DNA from 3 places in the Arthrobacter sp. YC-RL1 genome. Region 2 is predicted to be linked to each of the others. Evidence: predicted binding sites of a transcription regulator. Region 2 holds the regulator's gene; each other region holds the start of a gene.

Region 1 (3,271 bases), 810 kb from region 2:
CGGTGGTGCTCGACCACACCGACGACACCCAGGTGAAGGCGCTCTTCGAACGCATCGCCGCCGAAGACGGGGCCATCGACATCCTGGTCAACAACGCCTACGCGGTCCCGGCGGAGCTGACGCTCACCGGAGCGTTCTGGGAGAAGTCCTTGGACCTGCTTCAGGTGTTCAACGTTGGGCTACGCTCCAGCTACGTCGCCAGCTACTACGCCGCGCCGCTGCTGATCGCCGGCGGCGGCCTGGTGGTGAACACCTCCTCTTTCGGCGGCACCTGCTACATGCACGGCCCGGCCTACGGAGCCGGCAAGGCCGCCGTGGACAAGATGGCCAGCGACATGGCCGTGGACTTCAAGCCGCACGGCGTCGCCGTTCTCTCCCTGTGGATGGGGATGCTGAAGACCGAGCGCACCCTGGCCGAGCTGGCGAAAAGCCCGGAGCAGTACGGGGACCTGGAAGCCACCGCCGAATCCCCGGAATTCCCCGGCCGGGTCATCGACGCGCTGCACCGCGACCCGCAGTTGATGCAGCGCAGCGGCCAGGTGCTGATCGCCGCGGAAGTGGCCGCGGAACTGGGGGTGCAGGACGTGAACGGTGCGCAGCCGGTCTCCCACCGCCCCATGCTTGGAAACCCGCCGGTGTTTTCCGACGCAGTCATCGGCTGAACCCCAACCGAACACCCGCCCGAAATAATTTTGAGGAGAACAATCCATGGATTTGGAACAACGCCTTGCCGCGCTGGAAGCGATCGAAGAGATCAAGGCGCTCAAGCACCGCTACTGGCGCGCCTGCGACGGCAAGGACCCGCAGGGATTCCGCGACTGCTTCATCGAACGCGGCGCGATCATCGACTACGGCCCCATGGGCGCCTTCGACGACGTGGAGCCGATGGCCGAGATCTTCACCCAGGTGGCGCTGGCGAAGGTCGACGGGAAGCACGTGATCTTCGACATGCACCACGGCATGCACCCGGACATCACGCTGATTAGCCCCACCACCGCCCGGGGACGCTGGACGCTGCGCTTCCGCCAGGTCAACCTGGCCGAACGCACCGAGTACCTGAAGACCGGCGAATACGACGACGAATACGTGCTGGTGGACGGCCAGTGGAAGATGTCCGCCTGCCGCTTCACCGACACCTGGTCGATGACCCGCGCGCTTGATGAGAGCGTGCAGATCGTAGAGGGCGAGTTCCTGGCGGTTCCGGCACCCTAGCGGCGCCCGTCGAAGGCCCGGAGCCCGAGCGGATCATCCGCTCGGGCTCCGGGCCTTTGCCGTACCTTCCGCAGCAGCGCCGCGAGCGGTGAACTGATCAAAAAAATTGTTCACGAAACCGGGCCCGCGCCAAACTGTCGGCCGGGCTGACTAGTGTAGCTACCGATCGAACACATGTTCGAATAGAATGAATTTGTTGAGTAAGGAGCGCACACGTGGGCATGTTCACCGAGCCGATTGAGGTCACCCGCGCAGCGAACGGAATACCGCTGCGCGTCACCTGGCGAGGGAAAGACTACCGCCTGGTGGCTGAACCCGAACGTTGGTTCGAACGCCGCAAATGGTGGGAGGAGAACATGAGAATCCCGCGTGGACTAGGGGCAGGGGTGGCCGATTATGAGATGTGGCGACTGCAGCTGGCCGATGCCTCGGGCCGTTCGGAGCCGTTCAGCATCGATGTCAGCTTCGATGCGCAAAGCACCCGCTGGCGCCTGGTCCGCCTGCACGAGCAGCATGCCCGCAGCGCCTGAGGCGCTACTCGAATACATGTTCGAGGCGATGGCATGAGCTTCACGCACCTGAATGTCGCCTCCTCCTACAGCGCCCACTACGGGGTCTCCACCCCGCCCCAGCTGGCCGCCGCCGCGCACGCCATGGGCGCCGAAGCGCTGGCCCTCACCGACCGCGACGGGCTCTACGGGGCGGTCAAGCACGTAGCCGCCTGCATGGAACACGGGCTGCATCCACTGCTGGGCGTGAACCTGGCACTGCTCGACACCCCGGGCCATGCAGTTGGCCGGATCATCCTGCTGGCCCGCGGGCGCAGCAACGGAGCTGGCTACGCGGCCCTGTGCCGCAGCATCAGCCAAGCCCACCAGGCGCCCCGCGGCATCCCCGGGTTGACCCGGCGCCAGCTCGCCCACCGGGTGGCCTCCGGAAACCTCATGCTGCTGGTCGGCGGGGAATCCGACGTGGCCCGGGCGCTGGCCCGCGGGCAGTATGCCAAGGCCCGCGCACTGCTGGCCGACTGGAAAAAACTGGCAGGCCCCATGCTGCGCGTGGAAATCACCACCCATCTGTCCACCCCCGGATCCCGCTACAACCTCGGGGAAGCCGGCAGGATGCTGCGCTACGCCGAGGAACTGGGCCTAAAGGCGGTGCTGAGCAACGCCGTGCGCTACGCCGACCCCGACGGCGCGGTCACCGCCGACCTGCTGGACTCCGCCCGCACCCTGAACAGCCTGAGTGAAATGGACTCCTGCCAGCCCAACGGGCAGGGCTGGCTCAAGTCCCCGCAGGAGATGCGCCAGCTGGCCTCCGAAATCGCCCGCGCCACCGAACGCGGCTGGATGCGCAAGCTGCTGCGGGAAACCGAGACAGTCGCCAGCTTCGCCGCCCTGGACCCCGCCGGCGACCTGGGCTGGAAAAAACCTGTCATCCCCGAAGCCTCGGTGCTGGGCCTGCACCGCCCGGCCATGCAGGAGCTGACCGAACGCGTCTACGCCGCCGTGCCCCGGCTGCTGCCCAACGAGACGAAGCACACCGTCGAGCAGCGGCTGTCCCTGGAACTCGGGGTCATCAACCGGCTGGATTTCGCCGGCTACTTCCTCACCGTCGCCGAAACCGTCAAGCTCATCACCGGCATGGGGGTGCGCGTGGCGGCCCGCGGCTCCGGCGCCTCCTCGCTGGTCAACTACCTGCTGGGCATCAGCCAGGTCAACCCGCTGGCCCACGACCTGGTCTTCGAACGCTTCCTCTCCGACACCCGCACCACCCTGCCGGACATCGACATCGACGTGGAATCAGCCCGCCGCCACGAGATCTACCGCAAGATCTTCGCCAGCTTCGGCGAAGAACGCGTGAGCCTGATGAGCATGCAGAACGCCTACCGGGCCCGCGGAGCGGTCCGCGACGCCGGAGCCGCCCTGGGCCTGGAGGACGGACAGGTGGACGGCATCGCCAAGCAGCTGTGGCGCTTTTCCGCCTCCTCCTTCCGCGAAGCGCTCGCCGAGAAGCCGGAGCTGGGCGAACTGGCCGAACGCCTCACCGAGGACTCCCA
Region 2 (3,271 bases):
TAAGTGGGGCCGAAACTCATGACGCTTCGACCGGGGCCACCGAAGGCTTGCAGGATCTGCTGCAGGATCTCATTGGAACCGTTCGCGGCCCAAATGTTCTCGCGATCCAGATCGTGGCCCAGGTACTTGGCTAGGAGTTCACGCAATTCCACGAATTCACGATCCGGGTAGCGATTCAGCGTGGCCGCTGCCTTGGAGACTTCTTGAGCGATTGCATCAATCACGGTCTGCGGAAGCGGATGGGTGTTCTCATTGACATTCAGCTGAATTGGTACGTCAATTTGTGGCGCACCGTAAGGGGACAGCCCGCGGAGATTCTCACGCAAGGGCAGCTGACTCAATAGTTCACTGCGGACATTCACGTCATTAAGTCTAATGGCGCAGTCGTCGGTTCAAGAATTGGCGACAAACCTTGGTAACAATACCTGTCGCCATTTTGAGGGTTTGACCGGCTAGTTGGCCAACACCGGGATCTCCAAGGTGTCGCCAACGCGGATCTCGCTGGAGTCCAGTGCGTTGATCTCCGTGATATGCTCCATGGCCGCATTCACGTCGTAGCCTACGGCGTATTCACGGGCGAGATCCCACAACGAGTCGCCCGGGATGACGGTCACGGCCACGGTTTCAACACCTTGCGGCGAGTTGGACGCCGCCTGGGCACTTGAAGTGAACATGGTGATCAGGAATGCGGCGGCGATGGTCAGAATGAACACCGGGACCCCAACCAGCACGGCCCAGCCGCGACGATTGATGCGGATCTTCATGTGTTCTTTGGTGCGTTTCGAGTCAAGTGCGGCGGTTGCCATGACTATTCTCCTCAACAGTGGCATGATGCGAACCTGTCTTCGAATACTGTTTTCGAAGATGTGTTCGATTCTCGTATATCTTTTCTAACAGAACTTCGCGGAAATTGTCCAGACACTTTCGAACAAATCTTTGAAAGACTCCCTCACATCGACTAAGATTTCGAAGTAGAAGAGGAACGAATACATAACATCACTGGCTTCCGACAGTTAGGCATCCGCCCAGCTCACGACCGGTGATTAGGGAAGGCTAAAGGTCATGTCAGCTTCAGAGCGCACTCCCCGATCGAATGCACGTTCGCTGACGATCCGCCAGAAGAAAATTCTCGAGACCATCCAGCGCTCGATCGGAAAGAACGGCTATCCGCCGTCGATGCGCGAGATCGGCGACACCGTGGGCCTCAAGAGCCTGTCGAGTGTCACGCACCAGTTGAGCCAGCTTGAAAAGCTCGGCTACCTTCGTCGTGATCCACGCCGACCTCGTGCCATGGAGATCCTGCTGCCGCTGCAGCTCAGCGAGGATGCCGCAGCGGCCGAGGCGCCCAAGCCAGCGGAAGAGGCCGGCAAGGAAGATGCGAAGATCATTGAGCTGAGCACCTCCGCGGACACCACTATGGTGCCGCTGGTTGGCCGTATCGCCGCTGGTGGACCGATCCTTGCAGATCAGACGGTAGAGGACGTGTTCGCGCTTCCGCGCCAGCTGGTGGGCCACGGAGAGCTGTTCATGCTTCGAGTCTCAGGAGACTCGATGGTTGATGCTGCGATCTGCGACGGCGACTGGGTTGTTGTGCGTCGCCAGCAAACTGCGAACAACGGCGACATCGTGGCTGCATTGCTCGATGAAGAAGCTACCGTGAAGACGTTCCGGCAGCGCGACGGTCATACCTGGTTGTTGCCGCAGAATTCTCGGTACGAGCCGATCCTCGGTGATGCAGCGACCGTCATGGGACGCGTTGTATCGGTCATGCGTTCGCTCTAATCCGACAAATCGAAGAGCGCTGGGGTGCAGTTCAATATGACTGCGTCCCAGCGCTCTTTGCTTCGACACGGGCTCAGCCGTGCCGGCTTCCGCGGAATGAACCAATACCGATCTAGCGGTTCGGGTCCATCCGCTTGAGGACACCGGTGATGGTCTTCTTGTCCACGGTGGGCCACATCGGCGGCAACGAGGCCTTGAGGAAACTGCCGTAGCGTGCGGTAGCCATGCGTGAGTCGAGGATTGCCACGACGCCCTTGTCCGACACGGAACGAATCAACCGGCCAGCGCCCTGGGCCAGACGGATCGCGGCGTGTGTGGCCGAAACCTGCATGAAACCGTTACCGCCGTGCTTCTGCACGTCTTCGGTGCGGGCCTTGGAGATCGGATCGTCCGGACGCGGGAACGGGATCTTGTCGATAATAACCAAACGGCAGGAGTCGCCAGGCACGTCTACGCCCTGCCAGAGAGTCATGGTGCCGAAGAGACAAGTGTCCCGTTCCTCGGCAAACTGCGCTACCAGAGACTTCATGCTCGCATCACCCTGGCAGAGGATCTCGACGTCGAGGCGCTCGCGCAAGATCGCCGCCGCTTCTTCGGCAGAACGCTTCGAGGTGAACAGCGCCAACGCGCCGCCGCCCGAAGCCTTGATCAGATCCTCGATTTCGTCCAGGGTCTCGGCGGCAAGCTGCCTGCCGGGTTTGGGCAGGTGCTTGGCGACATACAAGATGCCCTGCTTCGGATAATCGAATGGGCTGCCGACGTCGATGCCTGTCCATGACGGTGCACCGGCACCCATGAGCCCCAGTGAACCGGCCACCGAGTCGAATTGCGCGCCGATGGCCAAGGTGGCGCTGGTCAAGATGACGGTACGACCGTCAAAGAGTCCTTCGCGCAGTTTTCCGGCCACGGACAGCGGTGCCACGTTAAGTGTCGCCGGCTGGTTGTCATCCGCCTCGACATAGCCGCGGCCTTCGACAAATTCTCGCGGACGGGTCGTGTAGAGCACCTCCCGGCGGTCTTCGGCTTCGAGCATGCGGATGGCGTCATCCATGACGGCCTGCATTTGCGACCTGGCGGTCTGGCGACCACCATCGGCCGGCGCGTTGGCTTCAGGCTTCGTCAATGCGAGAATGAGCCGGGCCTGTTCCACGATGTCGTTCAGGGCGATTCCCATGTCCTCGCGCAGGCCGGTCTGCAACAACCCGGTCGGTACGCCGGTCAAGGCCTTTTCAAGTCTGTTGGTGGCTTTGACCAATTCGTCAACGTTGACGGCGCAATGGCGCTTGGCCCCGCCCGCTGCGGTGAGCACCATACGAGCCGACAGCGCCCCTGAGACCGAGCTGGTGACGCGGTCCTGGAGCTCGTGGGCCTCATCGATGATGGCGACGTCGAAGTCCGGGAGCACCGACAGCCCTTCGAAGGCGGAGACCGCCAGCAGGGCGTGGTTGGTAATCACCACGTCGGATTCGGCGGCCCGGGCGCGGGCCAT
Region 3 (3,271 bases), 580 kb from region 2:
ACAGACCGAATCCGTAGAGCGCTGCCGCCGCCGTGGTGATGGTGCGGCGCCAGGACAGGCGCCCGTGGCGGCGGTACTGCAGGGCGAGCAGGAAGATGCCGGCGACGCCCAGGAAGAGGACGCTGCCGAGGATGGCAACCGCTCCAGGCCAGATCATGCTGTTCATATCTCCATCTAACCGCACCCCGGGCCTCCTGCCGCACCCCGGGCGCCGCCCCGGCACTGGAAGGTCGCTGGGAATTTCCGCCATGGCTACGGCGGATTGACTGGGGACTCTGCCCGCCCCGGCAGGTGCAACGTGAGCAATCTCCGCCCGCGCCACCGGCTGCGGCGGGCCGGCGATGCGCCCATTGCCGCGACGAGTCGATAAGCTTTAGTCCATGTCTACCCCGTCCCCCGCGCCCATGACCGGCGCCCACAAGCTGCAGCTCGGCCTGGTCATGCTCGCGGCAGGAATCCTGTACGTCGTCCACTCCTTCCTGCGTTTCGCGCGCTTCGAGTCGCGCGGGTACGACCTGGGCATCTTCGACCAGGCGGTGCGCCAGTACGCGATGTTCAAGGCGCCGATCGTGCCGGTCAAGGGGGTCGACTTCAACCTGCTGGGCGACCACTTCCACCCCATCCTCGCGGTGCTCGCGCCCTTCTACTGGATCTGGAACGACCCGCGGATGCTGGGCATCGTGCTGGCGCTGCTGCTGGTTTCCACCGCGATCCCGGTGTACCTGTTCACCCGCCCGCGCTTCGGGCACCTCGGCGCCCTGCTGACCAGCGCCGCGCTGCTGCTGTGGTGGCCGTTCCAGGCCATCGTGAACTGGGACTTCCACGAGATCGCCTTCGGCGTGCCGATCATGGCGTGGATCATCTGGGCCTTCGACAAGGGCCGCTACTGGCTGGTTACGGGGCTCTCCGCCAGCCTGCTGCTGGTGCGCGAGGACATGGGCATCACCATGGTGGCCGTGGGAATCGTGCTGCTCTTCCACCGCCAGTGGCTCAAGGCCGCGCTCACCGCGGCGCTCGGCCTGCTCGGGTACCTGGCGGTCACCGGCTACCTCATCCCGCTGTTCTCCCCCGAGGGCGAATTCTCCTACTGGCAGTACACCGCCCTGGGCGCCACCGCAGGCGCGGCAGTGCTCTTCCTGGTCACCCACCCGCTGCAGTCGATCGCAATCCTGTTCGACCACCAGCTCAAGTGGGCTTTGTGGCTGCTGACCTTCGTGCCGCTGGCGCTGCTGCCCTTCGCCTCGCCGTACGTGATCCTCGGCGCCCCGCTGTTCCTCTCTCGCCTGTTCAACGACCGGCTGAACACCTGGGCCCCGGTTTACCAGTACGACGCGATCATGGCCCCGATCCTGATCATGTCCGCGGTCCATGTGCTGGGCAAGCTCGCCATCCGCTTCGACTGGTCCCGCGCACGCCTCATCGGCCCGGCCTGGCTGCTGTCGATCTCGGTCATCGCCACCCTGTTCTTCCCGATGGTCTTCCCGCTGGGCAAAACCGTCACCGGCCAGGGCTGGCCGCCGGCCGAACTGATCGCCGCCAAGGAAAAGGCCGTCGCGATGATCCCGGACGGCGTGTGCATCGAGGCCGCCGACAGCGTCGTCCCCCACCTCACCACCCGCACCTATGTCGGGCTGCACGGGGATATCGGCGACGACCTCTCCAGCTGGATGATCATCGACTTCAACGTCGAGGAGCTGGGCGGATGGGATCCGCTGACCCCGGACCAGGCGCTGGAACGCGCCACCGACCTGGGATTCAAGCCGGTGGCCCCGGAGGAGCAGGGCATCCTGGTGCTCCACCGAGACATCCCGGTCGACCCGGTCTGCTCCTCCTACCTGCAGCGGTAGATTCCCGGGCCCGGCACCCTCAGGGTGCCGGGCCCGAGTACCTTCCAGCCGCAGGGCCTCGCAACCCGAACTCGAGATTCACAGGCAATATTCGAATCTTTATTCGATCAAACGCCGTACAATTAACACATGTACGAAGCAATGCAGCAACGCCACCGCCCGCCCGTACCACCGGTCCACACCGAATGCACCGCGGTGCTCACCGCCCTGGCCACCGGGCTCGCCCGCACCCTCGAATGCGGCAGCACCGCCGACTGCGCCGCCGCCATCGAAGAACTCACCGCCCTGACCGCCGGCTACGACTACCTCAAAGCGATGCTCGCCCACCAGCTGGAAAAAGAAGTCTTCCGCACCAACGAGAACAACGGCACCCACGCCAACGACCTCACCCGCGGAGCAGCCAGCACCGTCGCCCTGGCCCGCAAACGCGACCCCCGCGGCCACCGCTCCTACCTGGCCAACGCCCGCATCCTCGCCGAAGACACCCCCTTCCTCGCCCAACGCTTCGCCCTCGGGGAACTCACCGAACCCCAGGCCATGGCCATCCTCACCCCCTTGCAGGACGTCAACGCCGCCCGCCGCACCGCCTTCGACACCCACTTCCGCGCCACCCCGGACCTGTTCGACGGCATGGGACCCAAGCAGATCAGCGAAACCGTCACCCAATACACCCTGCAGTTCGAAAGCCACACCAAGTCCTACCGCATCAAGGAAGCGGGCACCGACCGCTACCTGCGCTTCACCAAGGACCGCGACTGCATCCGCGTCAACGGCAAACTCCCCCTCGCCGCCGGCACCGCCCTGCAACAGCACCTGCGCCAAGAATCCCGCCGGCTGCGCCAGCACGGCGACCCGCGCACCGGCACCCAACTGCAGGCGGACCTGTTCACCGCCTACCCCCTCGCCGGGCACCCCGACAAACTCCCCCTGGCCCTCAACATCAAACTGGTCATGACCGACAAGACCCTGTTCCTCGGCGACCGCACCCCCGCCTACCTCGAAGGCTACGGCTACATCCCCGCCCAGCACGCCCGAGAACTCATCGCCGGCGCGGAAATCCGCAACGAGGACTACTTCCACCACTACCCCGACGCGCACGACGACCTGGCCCTGCGCATCGAAACCTTCCCCGACATCCAGCGGCTCTACACCGCCCCCGGCGACAGCGAGCTGATCGCCATGGACTCCACCGCCCGCGCCTTCCCGCCCGGACTCAAGGAATTCATCAAGATCCGCGACAAGCACTGCCGCACCCCCTACTGCGACGGACTGGTCGAAGAAGTCGACCACGTCATCCAGCACCACCTCGGCGGCCCGACCAACGTGCTGAACGCCGACGGACGCTGCGCGTTATGCAACAAGGCCAAGGAATCGCCGAACTGGGTCGAAGTGCCCGTCGGGGAGTTCTCCCACTCGATCCGGAT

Evidence for each region. Region 2 encodes LexA, which represses DNA repair genes until DNA is damaged. Its sites were predicted from a motif close to TCGAACANNTGTTCGA; they were not measured.
Region 1: ATC04_RS08960 (DUF6504 family protein) is a predicted target of LexA. The motif match lies at 1,379-1,394, and genes of this name have one in related genera.
Region 3: ATC04_RS10025 (HNH endonuclease signature motif containing protein) is a predicted target of LexA. The motif match lies at 1,939-1,954, and genes of this name have one in related genera.

The regions. Positions count from the first base shown of each region.
Region 1 is NZ_CP013297.1:1,910,506-1,913,776, forward strand. Features, by position in the region: gene ATC04_RS08950 (SDR family NAD(P)-dependent oxidoreductase) at 1-662, shown strand, start outside; gene ATC04_RS08955 (nuclear transport factor 2 family protein) at 709-1,212, shown strand; gene ATC04_RS08960 (DUF6504 family protein) at 1,434-1,742, shown strand; gene dnaE (DNA polymerase III subunit alpha) at 1,776-3,271, shown strand, end outside.
Region 2 is NZ_CP013297.1:2,720,134-2,723,404, forward strand. Features, by position in the region: gene ATC04_RS12625 (histidinol-phosphate transaminase) at 1-362, opposite strand, end outside; gene ATC04_RS12630 (LysM peptidoglycan-binding domain-containing protein) at 453-806, opposite strand; gene lexA (transcriptional repressor LexA) at 1,063-1,782, shown strand; gene ATC04_RS12640 (ATP-dependent DNA helicase) at 1,895-3,271, opposite strand, start outside.
Region 3 is NZ_CP013297.1:2,139,710-2,142,980, forward strand. Features, by position in the region: gene ATC04_RS10015 (VanZ family protein) at 1-166, opposite strand, end outside; gene ATC04_RS10020 (DUF2079 domain-containing protein) at 381-1,847, shown strand; gene ATC04_RS10025 (HNH endonuclease signature motif containing protein) at 1,977-3,271, shown strand, end outside.